Regions from separate parts of the Arthrobacter sp. SD1074B genome, predicted to be linked through region 3. Evidence: predicted binding sites of a transcription regulator. Region 3 holds the regulator's gene; each other region holds the start of a gene.

Region 1 (10,479 bases), 760 kb from region 3:
ATGACCCCGCAGGGGTGCATAGAGATGTGGCGGGGCAGCCGGTCCAGCCGCTCGGTCAGGTCCACCAGCAGGTCCAGTTGCTGGTTTTCGGTGAAGTCCCGCTGCTCCACCCGGCCGGCGAATTCCTTCAGCTCCGGTTTCTCCACCAGGGCCTCGCGGAAGTTCCGGGCCGAAAACCGCCACAGCTGCTTGGCGATCTCGTCGATGTCGCCGCCGTCCATGCCCAGGGCCAGGCCGGCGTCGCGGACCGCACCGCGGGCCCGGTAGCCGTTCTGCATGCTCATCAGGGTGACGCGTTCGGAACCGAAGCGCTCAAAAATCTTCCGGTAGACGTTGTGCCGTTCGGCGCTTTCGACGTCGATGTCGATGTCCGGCAAGGTGGCCCGGTCCCGGGAGAGGAAGCGTTCGAAGATGAGGTCGTGCTGCAAGGGATTGACCTGGCTGACATCGATCAGGAAGTTGACCAGGCTGGAGGCACCCGAACCGCGGGCGGCAGCCCGGACGCCCATGTCCAGGATCATCCGGGACACCTCTGCCACGGTCAGGAAGTAGGAGGCAAAGCCCAGGCTGTCGATGATCCGCAGTTCGTGCTGCAGGCGGGCGCGCAGTTCTTCGGCGGGCTTCCCGGCGATCCCGGGGAAGCGGCGGCCGATGCCCGCCTCGCAGCGCTGGGTAAGCTCGGCGAGCGGGTCCCCTGCGATCCCGATCACCGAGGCCTCCGGAACCACCGGCTGCTTCCAGCCCATGTCTGTGACCGGATCCATCCGGCAGCGGTCCGCGAGCGCCTCGGTGTGTGCCAGCAGGCTCTTGAGGTCCGCGGCGCCGTATCCGGCGGCGTGCATGATTTCCTGGCCCAGCCGCAGCATCTGCGCGGTGGATTTCAGCCAGCCCTGCCCGTTGGGTTGCAGCAGCGGCGCGGCGGAGAGCTCAGGCAGGGATTTCAGCGTCCGGGCGGAGTCCAGCACGTCCGCCGTCGCGGCCCCGTCCTGGGCGCAATACCGCACGGCGTTGCTCAGCACCGCGGGAACGGCGTGTTCCGCGGCAAGTTTGAGCATCCGCACCGCATGGGCCGTGCTCACCGGCTCACCGGGCGGACTGAGCTGGGAGACGACCTCGGCGGCCAGGGTTCCGGCGGGCATGGCGTCCAGCCAGCGTTTGAAGAGCGTGCGGGGGCGCAGGTAGCGCCGGCCTCCCATGGCGCGGCCGACGTCGGAGTCAGGGCCGATCAGCACGGTCAGGACCGGTTCCTGGGTTTGCGGATCGAGGGCGCGGGAGGCCAGTTCCGCCCGGGTCACGGCGACGGGCACCGTTCCGCCGGCCTTGCCCGTGGTGCGGGCATGGGCGTCGGAGACCAGCCGGCAGAGCGCCCGGTAGCCGGCGCCGTGGTTCTGGCCGTGTGCCAGTACGACGACGCGCCCGCCGAGCTGGGTGCGGTGGTCGCCGTCGTCGTCAAAGACCGCCAGGTCCACCCCAACGATCGCGTCCAGGCCCTCCGCCATGCAGGCCTTGAGGTGCTTGACCGTGCCGTAGAGTCCGTCGCGGTCCGTGCAGGCGAGCGCCGTGGCCCCGTCCGCGGCGGCGGCAGCGGCCAGTTCCTCCGGCCAGGACACCCCGTAGTGGGCGCTGAAAGCGGTGGAAACGTGCAAATGGGTGAAGCTCATGCCGTTTCGGGCTTCCGGGCGGCGTGCAGGGCGTCGTGGATCCGCAGCAGCCGCCAGCGGCCGCTGCCCAGATGCCGGCTCAGGTCAAGGGTGAGTGTCAGCTCCGGGTTGCCGGCATCCCGGACCTGGACACGCCAGATCTCGTGGTCCACCAGCCCGGGGCCGCCGCCCAACGGGGCCCGCTGTTCCTCGGCCCACCATTGGCGCCGCTCAAACCAGCGGAGCGGTTCGGCGCAGACGTCGTAGTGCCGCCCGGCCCAGTCCAGGGACAGAGGCTGGCCTTCCGGGGTGCAGGCAACGTCCACCGACTCGCTGAACATCCCCATGTGTTGCCTCCCCTACGCGCTGACCTCCATCCAGGACCCTGAGATTCTTATCGAAGCTTTAGGTCGAAGGATCCTGATGAGTATTCGAATATATCTTCGAACAATTCAAGTCTACGCCGGGCCCGGGACAAAACCTAGATGGGGGTGGACGGACGCAGGCGCAGGTAGCAGGATTGAGCTATGAGCTCCCACAGCGCACTCCTGAAGCACGTCAGCATCGCCGCCAAGGATTCAACCTTGGTGGCGACGTTCGATATAGACGGGAATATTCCGAGTTCCGGTGCCTACGTGGTGGGCCTCGTGGCCGCCACTGCGGACCACTCGCACCAGCGCCGGATGGAAATCGAGTTCATGAACGGCGAGGCCGTGTCCTTTTTCTGCTTCAGCCATGACGGCACGGAGGAGAACTTTGACCTCAAGGGTGTCGAACACTCCGGCAACACCATCACGGGGAACTTTCCGCTCAGCACGGTGATGGGGTTGACCAAGGGCCATCTGATGACGGCGTACAGCGACTGCGAGGGCCGGGACTACCAGGCCAACGTGCCGGTCGAGGAGTCGCTCTAGCCGGGAAGTCGCCCAGGGGAACCCGCTCCGGCCCTTAGCTGCTGGCTTTGTAGACGTCCAGCTCGAGCCTGATGAAGGCGTCGATCATGGCCTTGTAGGTCTGCTCGACGATTCCAGTGTCGATGTCCTTCTGCTCCGCCGTGGCCTTGACGTGTTCGAGGACCCGCTCCACCCGGCCGGGGGCGCGGACCTCGGCGCTGTCCGCCTTGAGGGTGCCGGCGATCCGGATCAGCCGTTCACGCCGGCCGATCAGCGCGACAATCTGCTCGTCCACTTCGTCGACGGCCACCCGCACGGCTGCGAGCTGTTCCTTGTCGGCCTGGGCGTCTTTCGCGTCACGGTGATGTGTGGACATGTCCATGACAGTATCGAAAGATGCAACCACGAGTCGACTTCATCTCATTGGGTGTCCGCAGCGTTGATGCCTCGCGCAGCTTCTACGTTGAGGGCCTCGGCTGGCCCGTCCACCGGGAAGTTCCCGGCGAGGTCATCTTCCTGCAGGCCAACCACGGGCTCATCCTCTCCCTCTGGGACGCGGGGCAGATGCAGGCCGAGGCGGCCACCGACCCCCCGGCCGGCGTTCCCTGCATTACCCTCAGCCACAACGTGGGCAGCGCCGACGCGGTGGACAAGACAATGCTGCAGGCGGAGGCTGCCGGCGCCGCCGTGGTGGCCGCGCCCAGGACCCAGCCGTGGGGCGGCTACACCGGCTACTTCGCCGACCCGGACGGCTTCCGCTGGGAGGTCGCCTTCAACCCCACCTGGACGGTCGACGACGGCGGCAAGGTTACGGTCTAGGCTCCCGCTTTCCCGGGCCTTGCTCCGCGCGCGTGCCCTGGAAGAGGCTGCCGACCGGCTCGATCAGCTCCGGGGAATCGTTTTTGACATTCCCGACGGCCGTGCCGACGGCGTCGATCCTCCAGCCCTCGGCGACGTCGTGCGCGCCGGCCCGGACCAGGCCCACGAGGGCGGCGGCGTCCCCGGCCTGCGGGTCCAGCCAGGCCTCCATGGTCTGCCGGTCCATCGGCAGCGGGACCCGGTCGTGCAAGGCCGTCAGTTCCGCCAGCATGCCGTCCGCATAGCCCTCCGGCGGGGAATCGGTGGTCAGGATCGACGTCGAGAGCAGCCAGCGCTCCGGGTCCCCTTCGGCCTTTGACGGGTCCTTCCACCATTCATAGAGCCCGGCGAACACCACCGGTCTTTCGTCCTTCGGGTGCACGTAGTACGGCTGCTTGCCGCGGCCCTCGCCCTTCCACTCGTAGTAGCCGTCCGCCGGCACGGCACAGCGCCGGGACCGGGTGGCCTTCCGGAACGCCGGCTTCTCCAGTACGCTCTCGCTGCGCGCGTTGATCATCTTCGACCCGATGCCGGGGTCCTTGGCCCAGGACGGCACGAGTCCCCAGCGGGCAACATGCAGCTGCCGCACCGGCGCCCCGTCCACCAGCCGCTCCAGCAGGATCGGCACGTCAGCGGTCGGCGCGACGTTCCAGGACGGCGGAATCACGATCTCTTCTTCCAGTTCGGCGTCGAACTCGGCCAGCAGGTCTCCGACGGCCCGGGCCATCACGTAGCGTCCACACATGGCACCAGCATGCCACCGCACCCCAACCCTGTCATCCGGCACGGCCCGCCCGGGCAACCGGCACAGCCCGCCAGGGCAACCGGAAACATGCGGGCTCGCGCCGCGGGAATAGCGGGCTGCGGGTTACGGTTATTGGGAGTGACGTACGACTTTTGTCAGCAACCGGCGCTCTGAACCAGCACCGCCAACGAGCCCTGAGGAGAACTTCGTGGACTTCACCCCCGAATCCGGCACCATCACCATGTTTTCGACAACGTGGTGCGGTTACTGCAACCGCCTGAAGAAGCAGCTGGACGCCCAGGGCATTGGTTACACCGAGATCAACATCGAAGAAGTTGAAGGCACCGCGGACCTCGTGGAAAAGCTCAACGGCGGCAACCGCACGGTCCCCACCGTGCTCTTCCCGGACGGCACCGCCGCCACCAACCCCTCCGCGGCCGAGGTCAAGAGCCGCCTCGCGGCCTAGCCGACTGTTTCAAGACACCCCCAAACCACTTGCGGCGTGGACTCCCGGCTAATCCCAGGAGCCCGCGCCGCGCCGCTTCCGCCAGGCAGCGGTATTGAAAGGAGCCAGCCCCATGGTCCACGAAGTCAAAGGCGCAGTAGTCCGTTCCAAGAACGCACCCGTCACCCTGGAGACCATCCTGGTCCCGGACCCCGGACCCGGCGAGGCCCTGGTCGATATCCTCACCTGCGGTGTCTGCCACACCGACCTGCACTATAAGCAGGGCGCCATCAACGACGATTTCCCGTTCCTGCTTGGCCACGAGGCCACCGGCGTGGTCAGCGCCGTGGGCCCCGACGTCACCGAGGTCGCCCCCGGTGACCGGGTGGTGCTGAACTGGCGCGCCGTCTGCGGCGAATGCCGGGCCTGCCGCCGCGGCGAGCCGCAGTACTGCTTTAACACGCACAACGCCACGCAAAAAATGACGCTGGCGGACGGCACCGAACTCACCGCGGCGCTGGGCATCGGTGCCTTTGCCGAGAAGACCCTCGTCGCCGCCGGCCAGTGCACCAAGGTGGACCCAGACGCCGACCCCGCCGCGATCGGCCTGCTGGGCTGCGGCGTGATGGCCGGCATCGGCGCGGCCATCAACACCGGAAACGTCAAGCGCGGCGATTCCGTCGCCGTCATCGGCTGTGGCGGCGTGGGCGTAGCGGCCGTGGCCGGTGCCGCACTCGCTGGCGCCACCACCGTGATCGCGGTCGACATCGACCCGAAGAAGCTCGAACGTGCCAAGGAACTCGGCGCCACGCACACGGTGGACTCCTCCGCCGTCGACCCGGTAGAGGCCATCCGCGAACTGACCGGCGGCTTCGGCGCCGATGTGGTCATTGACGCCGTCGGACGTCCGGAAACGTACAAGCAGGCGTTCTACGCCCGCGACCTCGCCGGCACCGTGGTCCTGGTGGGCGTACCCAGCCCCGACATGACCCTGGAACTGCCGCTCCTGGACGTCTTCGGCCGCGGCGGATCGCTCAAGTCCTCCTGGTACGGCGACTGCCTGCCCTCCCGCGACTTCCCAATGCTGATCGACCTCTACCGGCAGGGAAAGCTGGACCTGGACGCCTTCGTCACGGAGCGCATCACGATCGAGCAAATCGAGGAAGCCTTCGAGAAGATGCATTCCGGCTCGGTGCTGCGTTCCGTGGTCGAACTGTGAGCGGCCTGCGGATTGAGCAGCTGGTCACTTCGGGCACGTTCTCGCTCGACGGCGGCACTTGGGACGTCGACAACAACGTCTGGATCGTTGGCAATGACGCCGAATGCGTGGTGATCGATCCGGCCCACGACGCCGCTGCCATCGCGGCGGGAGTCGCCGGCCGGAAAGTCACAGCCATCCTGCTCACCCACGGCCATGACGACCACATCGCCGCGGTGGGCGAATTCCGCGGCCTGGTCAACGCACCGGTCTACTTGAACAGGGAAGACTGGATGCTGTGGGAGCGGGTCTTCCCTGGAACCGAGCCGGACCACGGCATCGACGACGGCGAGACGTTCGACGTCGCCGGCGCGCGGCTGGTAGCCCTCCACACCCCGGGCCACTCCCCCGGCTCGGTCAGCTTCCAGCTGGAGAGCGAGGGCACCGTCTTCACCGGCGACACGCTGTTCCAGGGCGGCCCGGGCGCCACCGGCCGGTCCTTCAGCGACTTCCCGACCATCATCGAATCCATCACATCCCGGCTGCTGACGCTGCCCGCGGACACGGTGGTGCGCACCGGACACGGCGATTCGACGACGATCGGCGCCGAGGCACCGCAGCTGCAGGAATGGATCAAGCGGGGACACTGACGCCCTAACCGTTCAGCCATGTGCTGGCCCCGTCCGCAATGCGCGGACGGGGCCAGTCTCCGTTCGGCTAGATGTGCCTCAGGTATCTCTGCGGCGATGCGAGGAATGAGCGCCAGTTGGCCACCAGGTCCAGCTCTTCCCAAGCCCGGGGCCGTAAGCCGACCGAATCGGACTGCGGCCGCCCGGCACTCCCGTACTAGGCTGTGGGCCCATGAGCACATTCCCGAGCATGGATCCGGGCATCTTTGCGGCGGATCTGAAGGCGCAATGCGAGGCATTCCTCGACGAGCACCGGGCCGCCCTGCACGACTGCCTGGACGGATTGAGCGAGGAGGAGGCCCGGGCCTCCCTGGTCCCCTCGCGCACGACGCTGCTGGGGCTGGTCAAGCACGCCACGTTCGTGGAGAAGGTCTGGTTCGACGAGGCCATCACACGCCGGAGCCGGCAGGAGATCGGCATACCGGCGACCCCGGACGAATCCTTCGTCCTGCACGACGGGGACAGCATCGGAAGCGTCCAGGCCGCCTACCAGCTGGCCTGCGCGGAGTCACGCGGCCGCACCGCGCCGCTGGGACCGGACGAGCCGGTCACCGGAAACCGCCGCGGGCCGCTGCCCCTGAGGTGGGTCTATCTGCACATGCTGCGGGAACTCGCCCAGCACTGCGGGCACGCCGACATCCTGCGCGAGCAGCTCCTCGCGGCGCGCACCAACAGTTGAGTCCGACGCTAGCCCTGCAGGTCGGCGAAGTCCCCGTTCTGCAGGGCTGCGTACCGCCCGTAGGCGGCCAGCACGGCCGCCTCGACGGCCTCCACGTCCATGCCCGGCACCAAGTCATCGGCTGCGCCCGCCGTCACCGGGTCCCAGTCCAGGCCCAGCGCCGCGTAGCTGGCCTCGAGCACGGCCCTGATCGGCGCGGAGTTCTCCACGATGATCACCGAGCTGAACAGCCAGCCGCCGGAGACCACGCGCTGGGCGGTGCCGATCAGTTTGATCCGGTGCTGCGGTACCTGCGGATCCTGCCCGTGCACGCTGAACTCCCCCGGGCAGTACTCACCGGGGATCTCTCCGACGGCCGCCTCCACGCCGGCGTCGCGCAGTGCTTGCGCCAGCAGTTCGCCGAAGAAGGAGAACCGTCCCTTCGCACCCGCGATCGCGTCCGCGTGCGGCTCCAGGTGGTCGATCACCAGGGTCCCCTCGTGGTACGCGGCGGCCCGGCCTCCGGCTTTCCGGACAAGCGGCTCGAACCCGAGTTCCCGGCAGGCCCGCGCGGCGGCGTCGAAACCGGGCAGGTGCGTGTCGCGCTGGCCGAAGGCCACGGTGGGCGCGGGCCGGTAAAGCCGCAGCATGGGTCCCAGCGCGCCGGTCTTCACGCGCTGCAGCAGCTCCAGGGCGAGGTCCAGGTCTGCCGCGGCGCCGAGCGAGTGCTCCTGCCGGAACACCGTCAAGGTGCGGGGTCCGGCCGCGGCCTGCTGCATTTTGTTATGCTCCCTTATGCTCATTCTGCAATTCCTGGTGGTAGCCGCTGCGTTCGCCGCCATCGACGCCGTCTGGCTCAAGTCGATGAACAAGTTCTACCGCCGGCACCTTGGCCACCTGATGGCGGACAAGCCCCATCTAGGGTACGCCGTGGTGTTCTACGTGCTGTACATCGCCGGGATTGTCTTTTTCGCCCTCCGCCCGGCGCTCGACGGCGGCAGCTGGCTGACCGCGCTGGGGTACGGCGCCGCGCTGGGCGGCTTCGCGTACGCGACCTACGACCTCACCAATGCCGCGACGCTGAAGAACTGGCCGCTGGCGATCGTCGTGGCGGACATCGCGTGGGGCGCGTTCCTGACCGGCCTGGCCACTACCGTCGGCTGGCTTGTCTTCCACTGACCGCCCGGCCGGCCTGCCTCTGCGTTGACTAGCTTTTGCGCAACGTCAGGATCTGCTCGGCCCGCCCGAAGGGACCCTGCAGGTCATGCAGCACCGTGGAGGTCAGGCCGATGCCGTCCGTGCCGAACGAGACCTCGTTGTCCAGTCCCAGCCACTCCCCTTCCGGCCGCCGGTACATGTGGATCTGCAGGTCCAGGTTGGGGAAGGCGTAGCTGCCCTTGCCCGGCGGAACCCGCGCGGCAATCCCGTTGGCCGTGTCCACCAGCCCAATCAGCCGGGCCAGGTCGCTGCTGTCGGCCCGGTCCGTGAGCGGGTGGTCGGTGTGCAGCCAGACGGTCCCGGACCCGGCCCGGTGGCCCTCGGCGATCCGCATTGTGAGCGAGGCGATGTAGCCGCCGGGCCAGACGGCGGCGGCGTCGTAGGGCTCGCAGTCTTCCGGGGCGGGGATCCGGGGGTCTTCGAAGGCGGCAATGGCGGAGGTATCGGAGGTGATGATCCGCCAGGCCGTCGCCCGGATGGCCACGCGGCCGCCGGCCACGAGTTCGGCCTGCAGCAGTTCGATGGTCCGTCCGGGGCGCAGCGTGGTGGTGGTGACCTCAAACTCGCCGCCGGGGATAAGGCCCAGGATCTCGTAGCTGATCCGCGCCATCCGCATGTCGTCCCGCGGTTCGTGCCGGGCCAGGGCGTCGGCCATGATGCCTGACGCCGGCGCCATGTGCTGCTCGTGCGCGTTCCAGGCACCCTGGGCGTGGATGGTGGAGCGGAACCGCCCGTCCCCCAGCATTTCGTAGTAAAAATCGCCTTCGGCCAGCACCGGTAGTTCTGCAGTCAACGTCGACCCTTTCGCAGCATCGTTCAGAGAATCCCACCCACCCTATCGCTTGCGGCCGCCGCAGCTTCAGCGTGCCGTTCCGGCGGGGCCACCGGGGGCGGCGCCGGAACGGCACCGCCCCCGGGGGCGGCACGGGCACTCCCCGGCCCGCATTGTTCCCATCAGTTCCGCACGACTGGGTAGACTCGGGATCAGGTTTACCCCCACTATTCTGCGAAGAGGTGCTCCCCCTGATCCGAGTTATCAGCTACAACCTCCGCAAACACAAGGCCAGCGGCGAACTGACGGCCCTGGCCAGCGGCTACGAGATTGATGCGCTCTGCCTCCAGGAGTGCGACACGGAAGACCTGCCCGAGAGCATCGGCGACCTCCACCTCGCCGACGCCACGCGGGGCAACCGCCTGGGCCTAGCCATCTACTACCGCAAGGACCGTTTCACCGCGTACGAGACCAAGACGTTCGCGCTGAAGAAGTCGCTGCACGACCGGGTGCTTGCGCCGGCCCACGAGCGCCTCATCGGCACCAGAGTGGTCGACAACGAGACGGACCACGACCTCGTCATCGCGTCCTTCCACGCGGCGCCCCTGACAGCGTCGAACTCGCTGCGCCGGAACCAGATCCACGCCGCGCATGCGGAACTGCTGAGCATGGGCGGCGGGCTGATGACGCTGATGGTGGGAGACTTCAACTACCCGTTCTTCACCAAGTACCTCACCGAGCAGATGAAGGACGCCGGCTACGAGCTCTCGCTCAGCGACCGGCGGACCTACACGCGGTACAAGGTCTTCAAGGGCCACTTCGACTTCGCCACCTCCCAGGGCCTCATGATCGAAAACGTCGAAACGCTGCCGCGCGGCGCGTCCGACCACCTGCCCATCCTCATCTCCGCGGAGTACGGCCAGGACGCCCCGGGGATGCCCGGCGAGGCCACGCCGGGCTGACCGCCGCCTGGCCGGCTTCCACCGCCCGACGGACGAGCGGGCCGGTTCTTAAGCGTTTCTTAAGGGGCTCAGGGAAGAGTGGGTGACGACGCGTTTCCGCGTTATCACCCTAAACCGGAGGACTCCATTGGCTGGACCCGCCCCTGACCACCGCAGTGCAACACCCCGCCCAGCCGGGGAGCGCCCTGCTGCCCCGCCACGGTTCTGGGCCCTCCCCCAGCTCCGGCACTGGCTGCCGGCCGGCACCCTGCTCTGCGCTGCCGTCATCGGGCTGGGACTGGCGGTGCAGCTGGTACCCGGCGATACCGCCGCTGAGCTGGGCGTGGACCAAAGCCTGAGCCGGCAGCACGCCGCGGCGCTGACCGCCGTGGCGATGGGCATCAACGTACTCTTCGGCCCGG
Region 2 (10,479 bases), 480 kb from region 3:
CGTGGTGCACGCCGATGCCGTGCCGGACCAGCCGGTTCAGCGTCTTGCCGAAGCCCGCGGCGAAGCGGAACCCGGCAATCAGCTCGGCGATCTTGTCCTTTTCCTCGCGGGTGCAGACGTTGATGCTCATTAGGTTCTGGGCGCGGTCGATCGCCTCGAGCTGGCTGAAGTGCACGACGTAGACCGGCACCTGTTTGGTCGAGAGCAGCTCCTCAAGCGTCTCGTGCACGGGGGTCTGCTGGTAGTAGAAGTGCAGGGGGATCGGCCGTTCGGCGGAACTGACCGTCGTCGTCGGCCGGCCGGTCAGTGCGGTGATGCCCGCCTCGAAGCGGGTGACATCGCCAAGCGTGGCGGACATCAGCAGGAACTGGGCCTGCGGGAGTTCCAGCAGCGGCACCTGCCAGGCCCAGCCGCGCTGCGGATCGGCGTAGAAGTGGAACTCATCCATGATGACTGCGCCGAGCTCCGCGGCGGAACCCTCGCGCAGGGCGATGTTCGCCAGGATCTCCGCGGTGCAGCAGATGATGGGCGCATCCTGGTTGACGCCGGAGTCGCCGGTGATCATGCCGACGTTTTCGGCGCCGAAGATCTCGCAGAGCGCAAAGAACTTCTCCGAGACGAGCGCCTTGATCGGGGCCGTGTAGTAGCTGCGCACGCCGCGGGCCATCGCTTGGAAATGCGCCGCAATAGCCACTAGCGACTTACCGGAACCGGTGGGGGTCGCCAGGATGACGTTGGACCCGGCGGCGAGTTCCATCACCGCCTCGTCCTGGGCGGTATACAGGGCGAGCCCGCGGCTCTCCGTCCACTCGACAAACCGGGTGTAAAGCTCATCCGGATCAAGGCCGGTCCTGCCGGGAACTCGGGCGGCCGGGGCGGGAAGCTGATCAACGAGTTTCATTGCCTTCCAGCTTAGTGGCCAGCGGCACGGCCGGCGGCGCGGGTTAGGCTTCGGCTGACAGAAGCAGCGGTGAAGCGGAGGAACGCGTGAAGTGGGATCCAGCCAAGTACGTCCAGTTCGGCGACTACCGGGACCGGCCCTTCTTCGACCTGACCGGCCGGATCCAGGCGGACAGCCCGCGTCACGTCGTCGACCTCGGCTGCGGGCCGGGAAACCTGACGGCGACGCTGGCTGCGCGTTGGCCAGGCGCAGCGGTGGAGGGGCTGGACTCCTCCGCGGAAATGCTCGCGAAGGCTGGCGCCATGCCCGCCGCGGCCGGCAACCTGTCCTTCAGCCAGGGGGATATCGCCGCGTGGATGCCTGCGCCGGACACCGACGTCGTCGTCAGCAACGCCGCCTTGCAATGGGTGCCCGGACACCGGGAACTGCTGCCCCGCTGGCTAAAGGCGCTGCGCCCCGGAGCATGGTTCGCCCTGCAGGTACCGGGCAACTTCGATGCGCCCTCGCACACCCTCATGCGCGGGCTCGCCGCGTCGGACAAGTGGTCCGGCCGCCTTGACGGCGTGCTTCGGCACAACGACGTGGTGGCGGGCCCGGAGGAGTACCTTGAGCTGATGCTTGACGCCGGCTGCCACGCGGACGCCTGGGAGACCACCTACCTGCAGCTCCTGCCGGGGGCCGACCCGGTCCTGGAGTGGGTCCGCGGGACCGGCCTCCGCCCAGTGCTTGCCGCGCTAACGGCTGATGAGGGCGCACGCTTCGAGGCCGACTACACGCGGCTCCTGAACGAGGCGTATCCGCCCGGAGCCCGAGGAACGGTGTTCCCGTTCCGGCGGGTCTTCGCGGTGGCCCGCAAAGTCGGCTGAAGCAGCCACGGCCGCCGCCGGCGACACACCCCGGCGGGCGGAAAGCCGCGGCAAAGCTGAACCATTTACGGATATGACACGGCGTGTGACAACTGTTGCCATGTGATGGGGCTTACAATGACAACGCGGTCTGGGGGCGGCCGCGCTCTGGTCCTTATCCTCGCCCTGTTCTAGCGATGGAGGTTCGGTGCTGATCAGCCTGATGCGGCGGCTGCTCGCCGCCCACAGGACGGCTGTCCTGGCCATCATCTGCCTGCAGCTGGTGCAGACCACCGCGAACCTCCTGCTCCCCACGTTGAACGCCGCCATCATCGACGACGGCATCGTCGCCGGCGACACGCCGGTGATCCTCCGGCTGGGCGTCTGGATGGCCGGGATCGCAGCGGTCCAGGTCGGTGCCGCTGTCACCGCCGGCTATCTCGGCGCCGTGGTGGCCATGCGGGTAGGGCGTGAGCTGCGCGAGGAACTTTTTGCCAAGGTCCAGACCTTTTCCTCGCAGGAGGTGGGCGTGTTCGGCGCACCCAGCCTCGTCACCCGGGCCACCAACGACGTCATGCAGATCCAAAGCCTCACCGTCCTCGTCTTCACCATGCTCGTCGCAGCCCCCGCCAGCTTCATCGGCGGCGTCGCACTTGCAGCGCACCAGGACCTGGCGCTTTCCGGCATTGTGGTGGCGGTCATCCCGGTGCTGGCCGGACTGATGCTGCTGATCGTGCGCCGGCTGATCCCGCTGTACCGGCAAGGCCAGGAACTCATCGACCGGATCAGCCGGGTGCTGCGGGAACAGATCATCGGCGCCATCGTCATCCGCGGCTTCGTCCGTCAGGACCATGAGATCCGCCGCTTTGACGCCGCCAACCGGGACCTCACCAGGAACAACCTGGACTCCGCGCTGCTGGTGGCCCGCATGAACCCGGTGATCATGGTGGTGGTCAACCTGTCCTCGGTCGCCGTCGTCTGGTTCGGCGGCCACCGGATCGAGGCCGGACAGATGCGCCTGGGCGCACTGACCGCGTTCATCGCCTACATCCTGCAGATCCTGATCGCCATCATGATGGCCATGTACGTCTTTACGACGGCACCACGGGCGGCGGCCTGCGCCGAGCGCATCCAGGCGGTCCTTGATACCGAGCCGTCCATTGGCGCTCCCACGCCGGAGGGCCCGCCCGCCTCGGCACCCGGCTCGGCGCCGGAGCCGGCGGTGGCGGCCGGCACCGTCGAGTTCCGCGACGTCGCGTTCGCCTACCCCGGTGCCGAAGCGCCGGTGCTCGCCGGGGTGAGCTTCACCGCCGTTCCCGGGACGACGACGGCGATCGTCGGCGCCACGGGCAGCGGCAAGACCACCCTGCTGAACCTGCTACCGCGCTTCCTCGACCCGACGGCGGGCAGCATCAGCCTCGGCGGCCGCGGGATCCGCTCCCTGCCGCTGGCATCGCTGCGGCGAATGATGTCGCTGGTGCCGCAGCACTCCTACCTTTTCTCCGGAACCCTCGCGCAGAACCTGCGGATGGGCGGACCGGCAGCGGACGATGCGGACCTGTGGCAGGCGCTGGAAAGCGCCCAGGCCGCGGACTTCGTCCGGGACCTGCCCGGCGGCCTCGACGCCGCGGTCCGCCAGGGCGGCACCAACTTTTCCGGCGGCCAGCGCCAGCGGCTGTGCATCGCCCGGGCGTTGCTCCGGCCGGCCCCCGTCTACCTGTTCGACGACAGTTTCTCCGCCCTCGACTACCGCACCGACGTCCGTCTCCGCGCGGCGCTGGAGCCACTGCTGCGGACGGCGACCGTGCTGATCGTGGCCGAACGCCTGTCCACGATCGAGGAGGCGGACCTGATCCTCGTGCTCGATGACGGCCGGCTGGTCGCGCAGGGCACACACCACGAGCTGCTGGAGTGCTCCCTGACCTACCGGGAGATCGCCGCCTCCCAACTGGTCCTCGAGGACACCCTATGAGCGCCGAACTCCCGGTGCAGGCCGGGACTCCCGCTGCCAAATGGCGGGCCGCCGGCCGGCTGCTGCGGCTGCTGAAGCCGGTACGCCTCCGCATGGCCGGCGTCATCGCCGCGACCTGCTGCTTCGCGGGCCTGAACGTGGCGGCGCCCAAATACCTCGGCGACGCCACCGACGTCGTGGTCCGCGGCGTGGTCGGCGGCGCCTTCGACGAGCAGCGGCTTGGCCGGCTGCTGCTCGCGGTGGCACTGATGTACCTGGGCGCCTCGCTGTTCAGCTGGGTCCAGGGTGCCCTGACCGCAACGGCGGTACAGCGGCTGGGCTACGGTCTCCGGTCATCCGTGGAGCAAAAGCTGCACGTGCTGCCCTCCAGCCATTTCGACGACCAGCACCGCGGCGACGTGCTCAGCCGGGCCACCAACGACGTGGACAACGTCTCCCAGTCGCTCAACCAGCTGCTCAACCAGCTGATCATGTCGATGCTGATGCTCTCCGGGGCCCTGGCCATGATGTTCTGGCTGTCGCCGCTGCTGGCGTTGATCGCCCTCGCTTCGGTCCCCGTTTCCGCCCTGATCACGGTGTTCGTGGCGCGCAAATCCCAGGCACACTTCACCGGGCAGTGGAGCAGCACCGGTGAACTGCATGCGCACCTGGAGGAATTCTTCACCGGGCACGAAGTCGTGAAGGCCTTCGGCCGGCAAGACGCGGCGGCGGCCACGTTCCGGCAAAGCAACGACCGGCTCTTCCGGTCCGCCGCCAGCGCGCAGTATATGTCCGGCGTCGTACAGCCCCTGATGATCTTCGTCTCCAACCTCAACTACATCGCGGTTGCCGTGATCGGGGCGCTGCAGGTGGCCGCCGGGACCATGACGGTCGGCGGCGTCCAGGCCTTTATCCAGTTCAGCCGGCTCTTCAGCCAGCCGATGGGCCAGATCGGCGGCATGCTCACCCTGATGCAATCCTGCGTGGCCTCGGCCGAACGCGTCTTCGCGCTACTGGACGCTCCGGAAATTCCCGCAGACGCGGCTGAGCCGGCCGCCGGCGCAGCCCGGGCCGCCGCTGCGCGCGCCGCCGACGGTGGCGCCGCCGCCGCGCCCGTCGGCAGGGTTACCTTCGAACACGCCACGTTTGGCTATGCGCCGGGCTCCCCGGCGGTGCAGGACCTGTCCTTCGCCGTCGAGCCGGGCCAGACCGTCGCGATCGTGGGGCATACCGGGGCCGGCAAGACCACGGTGGTCAACCTCGTGATGCGCTTCTACGAGCTGGACTCAGGGCGGATCACGGTGGATGGCGTGGACATTGCCGAACTGCCCCGCGACGGGCTGCGGTCCGCGTTCGGCACCGTAATGCAGGACGCGTGGCTGTTTACCGGCAGTATCCGGGACAACATCGAATACGGCCGGCCCGGCGCCAGCGACGAGGAGGTTCTCGCCGCCGCCCAGGCCAGCCACGTGGACCAGTTCGTCCGCGCCCTCCCGGCCGGCTACGCCACGATGCTCGGCAACGACGGCGATTCCCTCAGCCGCGGCCAGCGGCAGCTTATCTCGATCGCCCGGGCGCAGCTGGCCGGGCGCAACATCCTGATCCTCGATGAGGCGACCAGCTCGGTGGACAGCCGCACCGAGGTGCAGATCCGGCAGGCCATGGCCCGGCTGCGGCAGGGCAGGACCAGCTTCGTGATCGCCCACCGCTTGTCCACGGTCCGGGACGCTGATCTAATTCTGGTCATGGACCACGGACAGATTGTTGAGCAGGGGACCCACCGGGAACTGATGGCGGGGGAGGGGCTGTACACCGCCCTCTACCGCGCCCAGTTCGCCCGCAACGAACGGCCCGAGGGTGTCCTGGAGCCGGAACTGTGAGCTCCGGCGAGCGGACCGAGGGCCGGTTCCCCGGCACCTGGAAGCCCAATGCCGGCAGTTCGGTGCCGCTGTTCGAGCAGCTCAGGCTGAACATCATCGAGCAGGCTGACAACGGCGCCCTGGCCCCGGGCACCCGGCTCCCGGCCGTGCGCAGCCTGGCGGCCGAACTTGGCGTGGCACCGCACACCGTGGCGCGCGCCTACAAGGAATTGGAAGCCGCCGGCATCGTGGCGACGCAGGGCCGGAACGGCACGGTTGTCTGTGCCCGCGACGAGGCCTGGGGTTCGCTCACGGCCGCCGCCGCGGAGTTCGCGGCGGCCGCCAAAGCCCAAGGCGCCAGCTTTGCCGAGGCCGTCCAGCTGCTGGCCGCGGCGTACGACCGGCACTAGGCCACCTTCCAATAGCACAACCACGGCCCGAATAGATATTCGAAGAAGTTTTCGATTAGCATTGGAGGCGTGCCTAAAGCCTTAGCTGAAGAACCCGCCGTCGATGTCCAGCCTGCTGCCGCACCGGTGAAGACCGGAAAAGCGGGCAGCCCCCAGCCGTCCCGCCCGGCGTCGGCGGGCGCGGAACTGGCCCGCCCCGACCTGTCCCGCCTCGTCGTGAAGGGCGCGCGCGAACACAACCTGCGCAACGTCGACCTCGACCTGCCGCGCGACGCGATGATCGTCTTCACCGGCCTCTCCGGCTCCGGTAAGTCCTCCCTCGCCTTCGACACCATCTTCGCCGAGGGCCAGCGGCGCTATGTCGAATCGCTCTCGGCCTACGCCCGCCAGTTCCTGGGCCAGGTGGACAAGCCCGACGTCGACTTCATCGAGGGCCTCTCCCCGGCGGTGTCGATCGACCAAAAGTCCACGAGCAAGAACCCGCGCTCCACCGTGGGCACCATCACCGAGATTTATGACTACATGCGCCTTCTCTGGGCCCGGGTGGGACGCCCGCATTGCCCGGTCTGCGGCGAGCCGGTCACCAAGCAGACCCCGCAGCAGATCGTCGACCAACTCCTGGAACTGCCCGAGGGCACCCGGTTCCAGGTGCTGGCGCCGGTGGTCCGCGGCCGCAAGGGCGAGTTTGTCGAGCTGTTCAAGGAGCTCACCGCTAAGGGCTACTCCCGGGCCCGCGTGGACGACAAGCTGATCCAGCTCAGCGATCCGCCCAAGCTGGGCAAACAGTTCAAGCACACCATCGAAGTGGTGGTGGACCGCCTGGTCGTGAAGGAGGGCATCAGCCAGCGCCTCACCGACTCGGTGGAAACCGCGCTGGGCCTGGCCGAGGGCCGGGTCCTGGCCGAATTCGTCGACCTCGACGCCGACGATCCGGAGCGGATCCGCGCCTTCTCCGAGCACCTCGCGTGCCCCAACGAGCACCCTCTCGCCATTGATGAGATCGAACCCCGCTCCTTCTCCTTCAACAACCCGTTCGGCGCCTGCTCCGCCTGCAGCGGCATCGGCACCAAGCTGGAGGTCGACGAGGAACTCCTCATTCCCAACCCGGAGCTCTCGCTCTCCGAGGGCGCCATCGCGCCCTGGTCGCTCGGCACCGCCACCACGGAGTACTGGAACCGGCTCCTCGGCGGCCTGGCCAAGGAGATCGGCTTCAAGATGACCACGCCGTGGGAGAAGCTCTCCGCCGAGGCGCGGCAAACGGTGCTGCACGGCAAGGACCACCAGGTTGTGGTGCAGTACCGCAACCGCTTCGGCCGGGAACGCAAGTACAGCACCGGCTTCGAAGGCGTGGTCCAGTACGTGCACCGTAAACACACGGAAACGGATTCCGACTCGGCGCGGGACCGCTACGAGGAGTACATGCGCCAGGTCCCCTGCCCGGCGTGCAAAGGCGCCCGGCTGAACCCCGCGTCCCTCTCGGTCCTGATCAACGGTAAGTCGATCGCCGAGGTTGCGGCGCTGCCGATGCGTGACTGTGCGCACTTCCTGGACACCCTGGTCCTCAGCGGCCGCGAGGCCCAGATCGCGCACCAGGTCCTCAAGGAAATCCAGGCCCGACTGACCTTCCTGCTCGACGTCGGCCTGGAATACCTGAACCTGGAGCGGCCCTCGGGCACGCTGTCCGGCGGTGAGGCCCAGCGCATCCGCCTCGCCACCCAGATCGGTTCCGGCCTGGTCGGCGTGCTGTACGTGCTCGACGAGCCGTCCATCGGGCTGCACCAGCGCGACAACCGCCGCCTGATCGAAACCCTCACCCGGCTCCGGGACCTGGGCAACACCCTGATCGTGGTCGAGCACGACGAGGACACCATCCACGAGGCGGACTGGGTCGTGGACATCGGACCGGGCGCCGGCGAGCACGGCGGCATGGTGGTCCACTCCGGGTCCTACCAGGACCTGCTGAAGAACACAGAGTCCCTGACCGGCGACTACCTCTCCGGGCGGAAGTCCATCGAAGTGCCGAAGAAGCGGCGCAAGTACGACAAGAAGCGTGAGCTCAAGGTCGTCGGTGCCAAGGAAAACAACCTGCTCAACGTGGACGCCGCCTTCCCGCTGGGCCTGTTCACGGCCGTCACGGGCGTCAGCGGCTCCGGCAAGTCCACCCTGGTCAACGAGATCCTCTACAAGGTGCTCGCCAACAAGCTCAACGGCGCCAAGCAGGTCGCCGGGCGGCACAAGACCGTCCAGGGCCTCGAACACCTGGACAAGGTGGTGCACGTCGACCAGAGCCCCATCGGCCGCACCCCGAGGTCCAACCCGGCCACCTACACGGGCGTGTTCGACCACATCCGGAAGCTTTTCGCCGAGACCAACGAGGCCAAGGTCCGGGGCTACCAGCCGGGCCGGTTCTCCTTCAACGTCAAGGGCGGACGCTGCGAGGCCTGCTCCGGCGACGGCACGCTCAAGATCGAGATGAACTTCCTGCCGGACGTCTACGTCCCCTGCGAGGTCTGCCACGGCGCACGCTACAACCGCGAGACACTCGAGGTGCACTACAAGGGCAAGACCATCGCGGACGTGCTGAACATGCCGATCGAAGAGGGCGCCGAGTTCTTCGCCGCGTTCTCGCCGATCGCCCGGCACCTGCGGACCCTCGTCGACGTCGGCCTCGGCTACGTGCGCCTCGGCCAGCCCGCCACGACGCTCTCCGGCGGTGAGGCGCAGCGCGTGAAGCTGGCCGCGGAACTGCAAAAGCGCTCGAACGGCCGGAGCGTCTACGTACTCGACGAGCCCACCACCGGGCTGCACTTCGAGGACATCCGCAAGCTCCTGATGGTCCTGCAGGGCCTGGTCGAGAAGGGCAACACCGTGATCACGATCGAGCACAACCTCGACGTCATCAAGAGCGCGGACTGGATCGTGGACCTGGGCCCCGACGGCGGTTCCGGCGGTGGCCGGGTGGTCGCTTCCGGAACGCCGGAGCAGGTCGCGAAGTCAAAGGACAGCCACACCGCGGCCTTCCTGGCCGAAATCCTCAGCTGAGCCGCTGCCCGCGCAAATGCCCTGTCGCCGCCGGAATTCCGGCAGCGGCGGGGCATTTATGCGCACCAGTGCGGCCAGGAAGGTGAGGGGAAAGTATTCCGGAAGGAGTATGCGAGTTTCTGGCATCCCCCTACTCGTGAGAAACTAGGGCCCGTGACGCCTGTAACAGTGCCCGTACTCGTCGACCGTGACGGCACCCCTGTCTATCGTCCACACCGCCACGGCGCTTCACGCTACGATCACCAGACTCTCCGAATGCCCGGGGACCACAGCCCTGAATGAGGTGCACACCATTGGCAATGTTTGACGCGATCCGCTGGACCACGCGTGGGCTCATTTCCTCCACGTGCCGGCCCACAGTCGTCGGACTCGAGAACGTGCCCAAGGAAGGCCCGTTCATCGTGGCGCCCAACCACCTGTCTTTTTTGGACAGCGTGATCGTCCAGGCGCTGATGCCCCGCCCGGTGGCGTTTTTCGCCAAGGCGGAGTATTTCACCACCGGCGGCGTCAAGGGCAAGGTGATGAAGTCCTTCTTCGAGGCTGTCGGCTCCATCCCGGTGGAGCGCGGCGAACAGGCCGCCAGTGTGCAGGCCCTGAAGACCCTGCTGGACATCCTTGACGCCGGGAAGGGCGTCGGAATCTACCCCGAGGGCACCCGCTCCCGCGACGGCATCCTCTACCGCGGCCGCACCGGCGTCGGCTGGCTGGCCCTCACCACGGGCGCCCCGGTGATCCCGGTCGGGCTGATCGGCACGGAGAACCTGCAGCCGGCTGACAGCAACAAGGTCACCCCGCAGCACTTCACCATGAAGGTGGGCGAGCCGCTCTATTTCGACAAGACCGGGCCGGACCATTCCCTGCCGGCGCGGCGCCAGGTCACGGACCGGATCATGGACGCGATCGCCGAACTGAGCGGGCAGCAGCGGGCCACCACCTACAACCAGAGCAAGAGCGTCGATTAGCCGCGCCGCCGGACCGTCAAAGCCGCTGCGGCGGGGCACGGTCGGCTGCGCGCCGGCCGGCTCAGTAGAATGGACTGGTGGCAAATCCAGCTAGTTACCGCCCCCAGACAGGGGAGATCCCGACGAACCCGGGCGTTTACCGCTTTCGCGACCCGCACGGCCGGGTCATCTACGTCGGCAAGGCCAAGAACCTCCGCTCCCGGCTGAACTCCTACTTCGCCAACCCCGCGGGACTGATGCCCAAAACCCACGCCATGGTGCACACCGCCAGCAGCGTGGAGTGGACCGTCGTCGGCAGCGAGCTGGAATCCCTGCAGCTGGAGTACACCTGGATCAAGGAATTCAAGCCGCGGTTCAACGTGATGTTCCGCGACGACAAGTCCTATCCGTACCTCGCCGTCACGATGGGGGAGAAGTACCCCCGGGTGCAGGTCCTGCGCGGCGAACGCCGCAAAGGCACCCGGTACTTCGGCCCGTACACGGCCGGCGCCATCCGCGACACCATGGAC
Region 3 (10,479 bases):
CGTCGTGCCGTCAGAACCGCTCGTTCACGACGGCGTCGGAACCATCACCATGCGCGTGCACGAGAGGGGAGTGGGGGAGACGCTGTCCTGCGGGACCGGCGCCTGTGCTGCCGCCGTCGCGATCCGGCACTGGGCCGGCCAGGGCGCGCCGGACGCCTGGAACGTGACGGTGCCCGGCGGAGTCGTTGGCGTGAAGTTCTTCCTCTCAGCGGACGGCCACGAGCACGTGGAGCTCAGCGGACCCGCCGTGATCGTCGCTAGCGGGACGCTTTCCTGACCTTCAGGATTCGGAACGCCTTCGAGGTGCTCTCGCGCGTGACGGCAAAGCTGGCGTCCAGTTCCGCCGCAAGCCAGCGCTGAAGCGAATCCGAACCCAGGTTTTTCTGCACCACCAGCCAGGCCGACCCGCCCGGGGCGAGCCGGGGCAGCCACAGCAGCAGCAGGGCGTGGAGTTCGTCCTTGCCGATCCGGATGGGCGGGTTGGACCAGATCGTGTCGAAGCGCAGCTCCGGGTCGACGTCCCCGGGTGTGCTGGCGGTGACATTCTCCAGCCCCAGCAGGGCTGCATTTTCGTTCGTCAGCGCCACGCAGCGCTCATTGACATCCACGGCGAAGACCCGGGCGTGCGGCGCCCGCAGGGCCATGGTCAAGGCGATCGGCCCCCAACCGCACCCGATGTCCAGCAGGTTCCCCTGCGGCGCCGGGGCAGGGACGTCCGCCAGCAGCACGGCGGTCCCCTTGTCGATCCCGTCCGGGCTGAAAATCCCGGAGGACGTCTGCAGCTGCCGGCGTTCGCCGGCAAGCTCCACGGTCAGTGGCTTGCGGGTGAACGGCCCGGCCGGCTGGGCGCTGAAATAGTGTGCAGACTCCATAACTGGCCAGATTAGTTGGCGGCCAGGCGCTATGGGAAACCGGCCGGGGTACTGCCCGGACGCGTCTGCAACCGGTGCCGCCAGGCAGCGCCGGGGCGGGGGAACGGTCTGCTAGTCTTAAAGACATGATCTTGAACTTCAAGTAGCCGGCACGGGCCTTCGTTATCTTTGGCGAAAGTCCCGTCCCCGCAGCGACGCAGGTTGTTACCTTCCGCTCAGTGCGCCCCCTCCGTGATGCCATGCATCGCCCGCCGGCGCCAGATCCACTTGGAGTCAAGGCATCAAGCCACAGGGCCTTAAACCCAACACTGCCCGGCAGCAGCCGCCGGGGAGCGCTGGACGGAACGTACCTCCCGCCCCACGGCGCCCATCGCCGGACCCCTCCCTCATTCACCGCTCCCGCACGGAGCCCGTCCTGCCCGCGGCACCGCAGCCGCCAGGCATCCCAGGAGGCACGGATGACCACCAGTCGTCAGCCCAGCGCGAATACCGCGCCACGAAACACCGATCAGCACTATTCTGAAGATGTAGACCCTTCAAAGGAGACCATGACCAGTCAGCCCAACACCGGACCCGATTCAGCCGCCCAGGACATGAGCCCTGCGGAAATCCAGGCTGTCATCGACCGGATCCTCTCCAAAGACGCTCCCGCTCCGAAGTCCGGACGCAGTACCGGCACCGGGCCCACCGGTGAACCCAGGGCCGTGTTCGGCAAGGCCCAGGCCATTTCACGGCTGGATGAGGAACACAGCAGCTACGACGGCGACCAGCAGGACCTCGAGGAACGCCACGCCCTGCGCCGCACCGCGGGTCTGTCGACCGAACTTGAGGACGTCACCGAAGTCGAATACCGGCAGCTGCGCCTTGAGCGCGTGGTGCTCGCGGGGCTCTGGACCGAAGGCACCCTGGCCGACGCCGAGAACTCCCTGCGCGAGCTGGCGGCCCTGGCCGAAACCGCCGGGTCCGAGGTGCTGGACGGGCTCGTCCAGCGCCGAGCGAAGCCGGACCCCGGCACCTTCCTGGGCTCCGGCAAGGCCCAGGAGCTCAAGGACATCGTCATGTCCACCGGCGCGGACACCGTGGTGGTCGACGCCGAGCTCGCCCCGTCCCAACGGCGCGGCCTCGAAGACATCGTCAAGGTCAAGGTCATCGACCGTACGGCCCTGATCCTGGACATCTTCGCCCAGCACGCCAAGAGCCGCGAAGGCAAGGCCCAAGTGGAACTGGCCCAGCTCGAATACCTGCTACCGCGCCTGCGCGGCTGGGGTGAGTCGATGTCCCGGCAGGCCGGCGGCCAGGTTGGCGGCGCCGGAGCGGGCATGGGTTCGCGCGGCCCCGGCGAGACCAAAATCGAGCTGGACCGACGCCGGATCCGCACCCGGATGGCCAAGCTGCGGCGCGAAATCGCCGCCATGAAGCCGGCCCGGGAAACCAAGCGGGCCAACCGCCGTCGTAATGCCGTGCCGTCCGTGGCGATCGCCGGCTACACCAACGCCGGCAAGTCTTCGCTGCTGAACCGCCTGACCGACGCCGGCGTCCTGGTGGAGAACGCGCTGTTCGCCACGCTGGACCCGACGGTCCGCAGGGCCGAAACCTCGGACGGGCTGGGTTACACACTCGCCGACACAGTGGGTTTTGTCCGCTCGCTGCCGACCCAGCTGGTGGAGGCGTTCCGCTCCACCCTGGAAGAGGTCGCCGATTCGGACCTGATCCTGCACGTCGTCGACGTCTCCCACCCCGATCCGGAGGGCCAGATCGCGGCCGTCCGCGCCGTGTTCAGCGAAGTCGATGCCCGCAAGGTGCCGGAAATCATCGTTCTGAACAAGGCCGACGCCGCCGACCCGTTTGTGATCGAACGGCTCAAGCAGCGCGAACCGCGCCACGTCGTGGTCTCGGCCCGCACCGGGGAAGGCATCCCGGAGCTGCTCAAGGCCATCAGCGAGGGCATCCCGCGGCCCAGCGTGAAGCTGGAATTGATGATCCCGTACAACCGCGGAGACCTGCTCAGCAAGCTGCACGAGACCGACGCCGAGATCCTCAGCCTCGACCATGAGGAGACCGGCACCCGTGCCGTGGTGATGGTCCGCGAGGGGCTCGCGGCCGAACTGGATGCCTTCGTCAGCAATGACTGAACCAGCGGTGGCCGAGGGGGCGGCCGCGCCGTCGGACAGCGGCCCGTCCGAAAGCAGCCCGGCAAAAAGCAAGGCCAAAAGCAAGCCTCGAAGCGGCCCGTCCGGCGAGCAGTTCGTGGTTGAACTGCTCGACCGGGCGGTCGCCGGCATGGGCGGCCAGAGCCGCGACGGCCAGCACGAAATGGCCCGGCAGGTGGCGCGCGCGATCGACACCGGCGACCACCTGCTGGTCCAGGCCGGCACCGGCACCGGCAAGTCGCTGGCCTACCTGATCCCGCTCATTGCGCACTCGCTGGTCAGCGACAAACCCACCTTGGTCTCCACCGCAACCCTGGCACTGCAGACCCAGATCGTCGGCAGGGACCTGCCCCGGCTGCTCAAGACCATCACCCCGGCCCTGGAGCGGCCGGTGAAGGTCGCGCTGGTCAAGGGCCGCTCCAACTATGTCTGCCGCCACAAACTCGAAGGCGGCTTCCCTTCCGAGGAACCGTCCGAGGGCCAGTTGTTCTCCCTCGGCGAGGACACCTCCGTGCCGCACTTTGCCGCCGCGATGGGCGGCCCTTCCTCGCAGCTGGGCAAGGAGGTCGTCCGGCTCCGCGAATGGGCCGAGGACACCCAGACCGGGGACCGTGACGAGCTGCTGCCCGGCGTGACCGACCGCGCCTGGCGGCAGGTCTCCGTCACCTCGATGGAGTGCCTCGGCGCGCAGAAGTGCCCGCTCGCCGCGGAATGCTTCAGCGAACTGGCCCGGCAAAATGCCGCCGACGCCGATGTGGTGGTCACCAACCACGCCATGCTGGCAGTCAGCGCCTTCGAGGGCCTCGCCGTGCTGCCCGAATACGACGTAGTGGTGGTGGATGAGGCGCACGAACTCCAAGACCGGGTCACGGGTGCCGTGTCCGGCCAGCTGTCCGTGGCCATGGTGCACGCCGCCGCCTCCGGCGCCCGCAAGAACACCGGGATCACCGTGGACGCGCTCAACAACGCCGCGTCCAACCTCGAGCTCGCCATTGAGGGCGTCCCCAGTGGGCTGATGCCGAACGGGCTGAACAGCGAACAGCTCGACTGCGTGGACCAGCTGCGCGACGCCTGCCGCGCAGCGCTCTCGGACTCCAAGGGCGACAGCGCCAACACGGCCGACGGCGGCCGGCAGCTCGCGCGGTCCCGGCTGATGGTGATCCTGGAGCTCTGCGAACGGCTCCTGGCCGCCAAGGAGAACCGGGAAGTAGTCTGGTTCTCCCGCAACAGCAGCTTCGACCCGCAGCAGGGCTACTCGCAGCCGGACGACTCCGCGCCCGCCCTGATCAACATCGCCCCGCTCAGCGTCGCCGGACGGCTCCGCGAGGGACTGTTCGCCGACCACACAGTTGTCCTGACCTCGGCAACCCTGGCGATCGGTTCGGCCTTCGAGCCGGCGGCGGGAGGCCTCGGCCTGGTGGGCCCCGGCGCGCCCAGCTGGACCGGCGTCGACGTCGGATCCCCGTTCGAATATCCCAAACAAGGCATCCTCTACGTTGCCAAGCACCTGCCCAAGCCGGGCCGGGGGACCTCCCCGGAAGCCCTCGACGAACTCGAGAAGCTGATCCGCGCCTCCGGCGGCGGCGCCCTGTGCCTCTTCTCGTCCCGGCGCGCGGCCGAAGAGGCAGCCGAGGCGATGCGGCCCCGGCTGGGGTTGAGCATTCTCTGCCAGGGCGAATCAACCATGACCGCGCTCGTGAAGCAATTCGCCGATGAGCCGGACACCTGCCTCTTCGGCACCATGTCGCTCTGGCAGGGCGTCGACGTGCCCGGAAACTCCTGCCGGCTTGTGGTGATCGACCGGATCCCGTTCCCGCGGCCCGATGATCCGCTGATGACGGCCCGTTCCCGGGCTGTGGCCCAGTCCGGCGGCAACGGTTTTATGAGCGTATCGGCGACCCACGCAGCGATCCGACTCGCCCAGGGCGCCGGCCGGCTGATCCGTTCGACGTCGGACAAGGGGGTGGTGGCGGTCCTGGATTCCAGGCTGTCCACCGAACGGTACGGCGCGTTCCTCCGGGCCGCGCTGCCGCCGTTCTGGCCTACCACCGACCCGTCCGTGGCGCTGGCTGCCCTCGAACGCCTCGCCAAAGAGCCGCCGGCCAAGTAACAGGCGCCCCGGCCAAGCAGTCCGCCGCGTGGGCTGCCGCGGGGCCGGCCGGGCAACGACGTGCCTGGCATTCCCGCCCGGTTCTTCCGCTCACCGGTGTCGGCGGTGCCCTGTTCCCGCGGCTTAGGCGGACGCACTCGCCGTCATGGCGCCGATAACCGGGCTGGAACGCCGAAAGCCCCGTCCGGGACTGCGGAGGGGGCCTTCGGGCTGCCGGTGGGGTGCTGCCGGGAGGCGGGCCAGTGGGGAGCCCGGCCGGGGCTACAGGGAGCGCAGCACCGACACGACCTTGCCCATAATGACGGCATGGTCGCCGAGGATCGGCTCGTACTGGGTGTTTTGCGGCAGCAGCCAGGTGTGGCCGTCGCGCTGGCGGAACGTCTTGACCGTTGCCTCGTCATCGAGCAGTGCGGCAACAATGTCCCCGTTGACGGCATCGTTCTGGCGCCGCACGACGACCCAGTCGCCGTCGCAGATGGCGGCGTCGATCATCGAATCACCGGCCACCCGGAGCATAAACAGTTCGCCGTGGCCCACCAGCTGGCGCGGCAGCGGCATCACGTCCTCCACAACCTGGTCGGCCAGGATCGGGCCGCCGGCGGCGATGCGGCCGACAAACGGGACCATCGCGGTGTCCGTGGCGCTGGCGAGCTCAGAGACGGCCTGGCCGCCAACGGCCCGCAGGCCGCTGGACTTCTCCACGCCGGATATCGTGGTCGCACCCTCATCGAGGGTCAGCGGCATCAGAACTTCCATGGCGCGGGGACGTTTGGGGTCCCGCCGCAGGTAGCCGAGCTTTTCCAGCTGCGAAAGCTGGTGGGTGACGCTGGATAGGCTGGCGAGCCCGACAGTGTCGCCGATCTCACGCATCGAGGGCGGGTAACCGTTGTCCGTCACGGAACGCTGGATGGTCTCCAGGATTTTCTTCTGACGGACGGTAAGGCTTCTCGGCGCCCGGCCGGTCTGGGGGCTCCGCTGCGCGGCCCTCCCGCCGGCGGCTTGTGCTGCCATGTTCGCCATGCCTTTCCATTCCGCCCGGCCGCCGTAGCTGCCGGGACCCTTCGGTCCGAACAATGTCAGACCCCGCTGATCAACTGTTGCTGACCAACCCAAGTGGTTGTCCTGTGCTTCAAAAGTAGGGCAGCCAACAGGGTTTTTCAAACATTTGTTCTAGCGAGTCTCGACAATGTTCGTTCATAAGTGCTAAAACAGGAAGAGCAAAGTTCGAATATGTGTTCGAAGCTTTGGGGGCGGGTCGGATTGCCGGGCTCGGTCTTATGTTCGAAGTTTCGTGTTCGAGGGTTCGCGATCGAAGGTAATGCGTTCGATGGTTCGGCCGGTTGGCGGCAGGTACGTGGAGTACGCCGGGCGGCACAGATAAGTCCAGGAGGGCTCAGCTCATGTCAGCAGTAAGCGCTATTTCCGGTTCGTTGGTTTCCGCTCCCGATCGGGAGGCGGCACCCGCTGCTGCCACCCGGCAGGCTCCGCTGAGGCTGACCCGCCGCGGACGGTTCGTCTTCTTCGGACTGCCGCTGATCCTGCTGGCCGCCCTGGTCCTCTCGCTGGCGGGCTTCCTGAACGCTCCAGCCAAAGCCGCCGACTCGGCCGCGGAGCTCTCGCTCACACCCACTGTCTCGGTCACGGTCCAGCCGGGGGAGTCGCTCTGGGCCATCGCCGGTGCCGTCGACCCGAAACGGGACCCCCGCGACGTGGTCGCCGACATCGTGCAGCTGAACAACCTCGAAGCCCCGCGCGTCATCCCCGGCCAGCAGCTCTACGTACCCACCAAATAGGCGGCGCACGCCGGGCGGACGGTTCCGTCTAGGCGCCCCCCGCGGTCACAGTTTCGGGGCCGGGCCCGGTCTCACTTAAACTGGACAAGTGACTGACCAGCTAGAGCGCCTCAACCGACTGCCCCTCCGGACGAATTTGCGGGGGTTGCGCCCCTACGGCGCTCCCCAGCTGGATGTCCCGATCCTGCTGAACGTCAACGAGAACACCCATGGGGTGCCGGACGATGTCCGTGCGGCCATCGCCGAGGCCGTGACGGAGGCCGCGGCGGGACTAAACCGCTACCCGGACCGCGAGTTCACCGAATTGCGCGAAGCCCTCGCCGAGTACCTCGGCCACGGATTGGACGCCGGCAATATCTGGGCGGCCAACGGCTCAAACGAAGTGCTGCAGCAGATCCTCCAGGCCTTCGGCGGCCCTGGCCGAACCGCACTCGGCTTCCCTCCGACGTACTCGATGTACCCCTTGCTGGCCGCCGGCACGGACACCGAATACATCGTCGGAGTGCGCGCCGGGGACTACGGACTCACTGCCGAATCGGCGGCCGGCCAGGTCCGGGAACTGAAGCCCAACGTCGTTTTCCTCTGCTCGCCGAACAACCCCACCGGCACCGGCCTGGGCCTCGACGTCGTCGAGGCCGTCTATGAAGCCGGCGAAGAAAGCCAGACCGTGGTCATCGTCGACGAGGCCTACCACGAGTTCGCCCACGACGGCACACCCAGCGCCCTGACGCTGCTGCCCGGCCGGGAGCGGCTGATCGTTTCGCGCACCATGAGCAAGGCCTTCGCCCTGGCCGGCGCCCGGCTCGGGTACATGGCGGCGGCCCCGGAGGTCACCGACGCCCTGCGCCTGGTCCGGCTGCCGTACCACCTCTCCGCCATCACCCAGGCGACGGCGCTGGCCGCCCTGCGCCACCGCGTGGCACTGATGGCCGACGTGGAGGACATCAAGCGCCAGCGCGACCGGATCGTGACGGAGTTAACCCGGATGGGCCTTAAGCCCGCCGCCTCCGATTCGGACTATGTCTTCTTCGGCGGCCTCGACAACCCGCACGAGACCTGGCAGGGGCTGCTGGACGCCGGCGTGCTCATCCGTGACGTCGGCATTCCGGGCCACCTGCGCGTGACCGCCGGAACTGAGACGGAAACCACAGCGTTTCTCGAAGCCCTCGAACGGATCCTGACCGGCCACGAAGTGCAGTCCGCCTAGACTTAAGCCAGGACCCACGCACACCGCCCCGTTCGCCGGGCGCCCGCCTCATCCAAAGGACCCCCACATGAGCAACACCGGATCAGCCGCTGCCCGGACCGCACGCCTGGAGCGGACCACCAGCGAATCCTCCGTCCTGGTCGAGATCAACCTGGACGGCACCGGCGTCTCGGACATCAGCACCTCGGTACCGTTCTACGACCACATGCTGACGGCACTGAGCAAGCACTCCCTGATCGACATGACGGTCAAGGCCACCGGCGACACCCACATCGACGTCCACCACACCGTGGAAGACGTCGCCATCACCTTCGGCGAGGTCCTTCGCACGGCGTTGGGCACCAAGGCCGGCATCCGCCGCTTCGGCGAGGCAACCGTCCCGCTCGATGAGGCGCTGGCACAGGCCGTCGTCGACGTGTCCGGCCGGCCCTACCTGGTGCACGCCGGCGAACCTGCCGGGCAGGAATACCACCTCATCGGCGGACACTTCACCGGATCCCTGACCCGGCACGTCTTCGAGGCGATCACACTGCACGCCGGGATCTGCCTGCACATGAACGTCACTGCCGGCCGCGACCCGCACCACATCGTCGAGGCCCAGTTCAAGGCCTTCGCGCGCGCGCTCCGGGCCGCCGTGGAGCCGGACCCTCGGGTCGAAGGCATCCCCTCCACCAAGGGCGCGCTGTGACCGGCAAGGTGCTCCGGGACGGGGCCATTATCAACCCCGACGCCGCCAGGAAGCCGGTGTCGCCCGAGGGTAAGCCGACCGTCACCGTGCTCGACTACGGTTCCGGAAATGTCCGTTCCGCCGTCCGCGCCCTCGAACGCGCCGGGGCCGAGGTCATCCTCAGCTCCAAGCCCGAGGATGTCCTCAACGCGGACGGCCTGGTAGTCCCCGGCGTCGGCGCCTTCGAAACCGTCATGAACGAGCTCAAGGCCGTTGACGCCGTCCGCATGATCGGCCGCCGTGTCGCCGGCGGCCGGCCCGTCCTTGCGATCTGCGTCGGGCTGCAGGTCCTGTTCGAAGCCGGCGTGGAACACGGCACCGTCGCCGAAGGCATGGGGGAGTGGCCCGGCAAGGTCGAACTCCTGCCTGCCGAGGTCGTGCCGCACATGGGCTGGAACACGGTCGCCGTGCCGGAGGGCTCCCGGCTCTTCGCCGGCATCGAAAACGAGCGCTTCTACTTCGTGCACTCCTACGGCGTCCAGCACTGGGACTTCGACGTGATCCAGCCGCGGATGGCGGCCCCGCTCGTGACCTGGTCCGAGCACGGCGCCCCGTTTATCGCCGCGGTCGAAAACGGCCCGTTGTGCGCCACCCAGTTCCACCCCGAAAAGTCCGGCGACGCCGGTGCGCGCCTGCTCCGCAACTGGGTGGACAGCCTCCGCGGCGGCGCCCAAGCCGGAGCCGGCCAGACCGCCACACCGGAACAGACCGCCTAGATGTGGTCCATAGTGCTGATGGGCCTCGCCGGCCTGCTGGTTGGCGGCGGCCTCTCCTTCCGGCAGCAGAAGAGTCCTCTGTGGGTCCAGGTCGTGTTCTACTTCCTGGCCGGCATGGCACTGCTGGCCGCCTGGCTCCTGACCCTGCCCGGCACCTGACCCTGCCCGGCAACCGGCCGGACCGTAAACGCGCACCTTTCCCGACCCGCCGCCCCAACACCGTGAGGACTTTCCGATGACCACCGAAACCCCGCTGCCGGTACTCGAGCTGCTCCCCGCCGTCGACGTCGTGAACGGCCAGGCCGTGCGCCTGGTCCAGGGCGAGGCCGGCAGCGAAACCAGCTACGGCACGCCGCTGGAGGCCGCGCTGAACTGGCAGCAACAGGGCGCCGAATGGGTCCACCTCGTCGACCTGGATGCAGCCTTCGGTCGCGGGTCCAACGCCGACCTGCTGCGCGAGGTCGTCGGCCGGCTGGACATCAAGGTCGAACTTTCCGGCGGCTTGCGAGACGACGAGTCCCTTGAAAAAGCCCTGGACCTCGGCGTCGCCCGGGTGAACCTGGGCACCGCGGCGCTGGAGAACCCCGAGTGGACGCGCCGGGTGATCGAGCGCTTCGGCGACAAGATCGCCGTCGGCCTCGACGTCCGCGGCACCACCCTCGCCGGCCGCGGCTGGACCAAGGAAGGCGGCGATCTCTGGGAGGTGCTGGGCCGCCTCGAAGAAGCCGGCTGCGCACGCTACGTCGTCACCGACGTCACCAAGGACGGCACCCTGCAGGGCCCCAACGTCGAGCTGCTGCGCCAGATGGTGGAAAAGACCGGCAAGCCCGTCGTGGCCTCCGGCGGCATCTCCAGCCTCGAAGACCTCAAAGTCCTGCGCTCCCTCGTGCCGCTCGGCGTCGAG

Evidence for each region. Region 3 encodes LexA, which represses DNA repair genes until DNA is damaged. Its sites were predicted from a motif close to TCGAACANNTGTTCGA; they were not measured.
Region 1: a site for LexA is predicted at 2,072-2,087, ahead of ACUYM2_RS09970 (DUF6504 family protein). Genes of this name have one in related genera too.
Region 2: a site for LexA is predicted at 5,994-6,009, ahead of uvrA (excinuclease ABC subunit UvrA). Genes of this name have one in related genera too.

The regions. Positions count from the first base shown of each region.
Region 1 covers NZ_JBRAZT010000001.1:2,163,104-2,173,582, forward strand. The annotation lists gene ACUYM2_RS09965 (DNA polymerase III subunit alpha) at 1-1,661, opposite strand, end outside; gene ACUYM2_RS09970 (DUF6504 family protein) at 1,658-1,987, opposite strand; gene ACUYM2_RS09975 (hypothetical protein) at 2,168-2,554, shown strand; gene ACUYM2_RS09980 (chorismate mutase) at 2,589-2,915, opposite strand; gene ACUYM2_RS09985 (VOC family protein) at 2,930-3,352, shown strand; gene ACUYM2_RS09990 (SOS response-associated peptidase) at 3,342-4,136, opposite strand; gene ACUYM2_RS09995 (mycoredoxin) at 4,345-4,602, shown strand; gene ACUYM2_RS10000 (S-(hydroxymethyl)mycothiol dehydrogenase) at 4,715-5,800, shown strand; gene ACUYM2_RS10005 (MBL fold metallo-hydrolase) at 5,797-6,429, shown strand; gene ACUYM2_RS10010 (DinB family protein) at 6,641-7,147, shown strand; gene ACUYM2_RS10015 (lipoate--protein ligase family protein) at 7,156-7,905, opposite strand; gene ACUYM2_RS10020 (DUF2177 family protein) at 7,922-8,305, shown strand; gene ACUYM2_RS10025 (thioesterase family protein) at 8,334-9,137, opposite strand; gene ACUYM2_RS10030 (endonuclease/exonuclease/phosphatase family protein) at 9,371-10,078, shown strand; gene ACUYM2_RS10035 (phosphatase PAP2 family protein) at 10,206-10,479, shown strand, end outside.
Region 2 covers NZ_JBRAZT010000001.1:1,887,541-1,898,019, forward strand. The annotation lists gene ACUYM2_RS08745 (DEAD/DEAH box helicase) at 1-901, opposite strand, end outside; gene ACUYM2_RS08750 (trans-aconitate 2-methyltransferase) at 988-1,767, shown strand; gene ACUYM2_RS08755 (ABC transporter ATP-binding protein) at 1,970-3,718, shown strand; gene ACUYM2_RS08760 (ABC transporter ATP-binding protein) at 3,715-5,577, shown strand; gene ACUYM2_RS08765 (GntR family transcriptional regulator) at 5,574-5,966, shown strand; gene uvrA (excinuclease ABC subunit UvrA) at 6,153-9,008, shown strand; gene ACUYM2_RS08775 (lysophospholipid acyltransferase family protein) at 9,302-9,970, shown strand; gene uvrC (excinuclease ABC subunit UvrC) at 10,048-10,479, shown strand, end outside.
Region 3 covers NZ_JBRAZT010000001.1:1,406,000-1,416,478, forward strand. The annotation lists gene dapF (diaminopimelate epimerase) at 1-277, shown strand, start outside; gene ACUYM2_RS06540 (class I SAM-dependent methyltransferase) at 258-872, opposite strand; gene hflX (GTPase HflX) at 1,421-3,004, shown strand; gene ACUYM2_RS06550 (ATP-dependent DNA helicase) at 2,997-5,132, shown strand; gene lexA (transcriptional repressor LexA) at 5,394-6,143, opposite strand; gene ACUYM2_RS06560 (LysM peptidoglycan-binding domain-containing protein) at 6,533-6,925, shown strand; gene ACUYM2_RS06565 (histidinol-phosphate transaminase) at 7,014-8,132, shown strand; gene hisB (imidazoleglycerol-phosphate dehydratase HisB) at 8,200-8,820, shown strand; gene hisH (imidazole glycerol phosphate synthase subunit HisH) at 8,817-9,575, shown strand; gene ACUYM2_RS06580 (hypothetical protein) at 9,576-9,734, shown strand; gene priA (bifunctional 1-(5-phosphoribosyl)-5-((5-phosphoribosylamino)methylideneamino)imidazole-4-carboxamide isomerase/phosphoribosylanthranilate isomerase PriA) at 9,811-10,479, shown strand, end outside.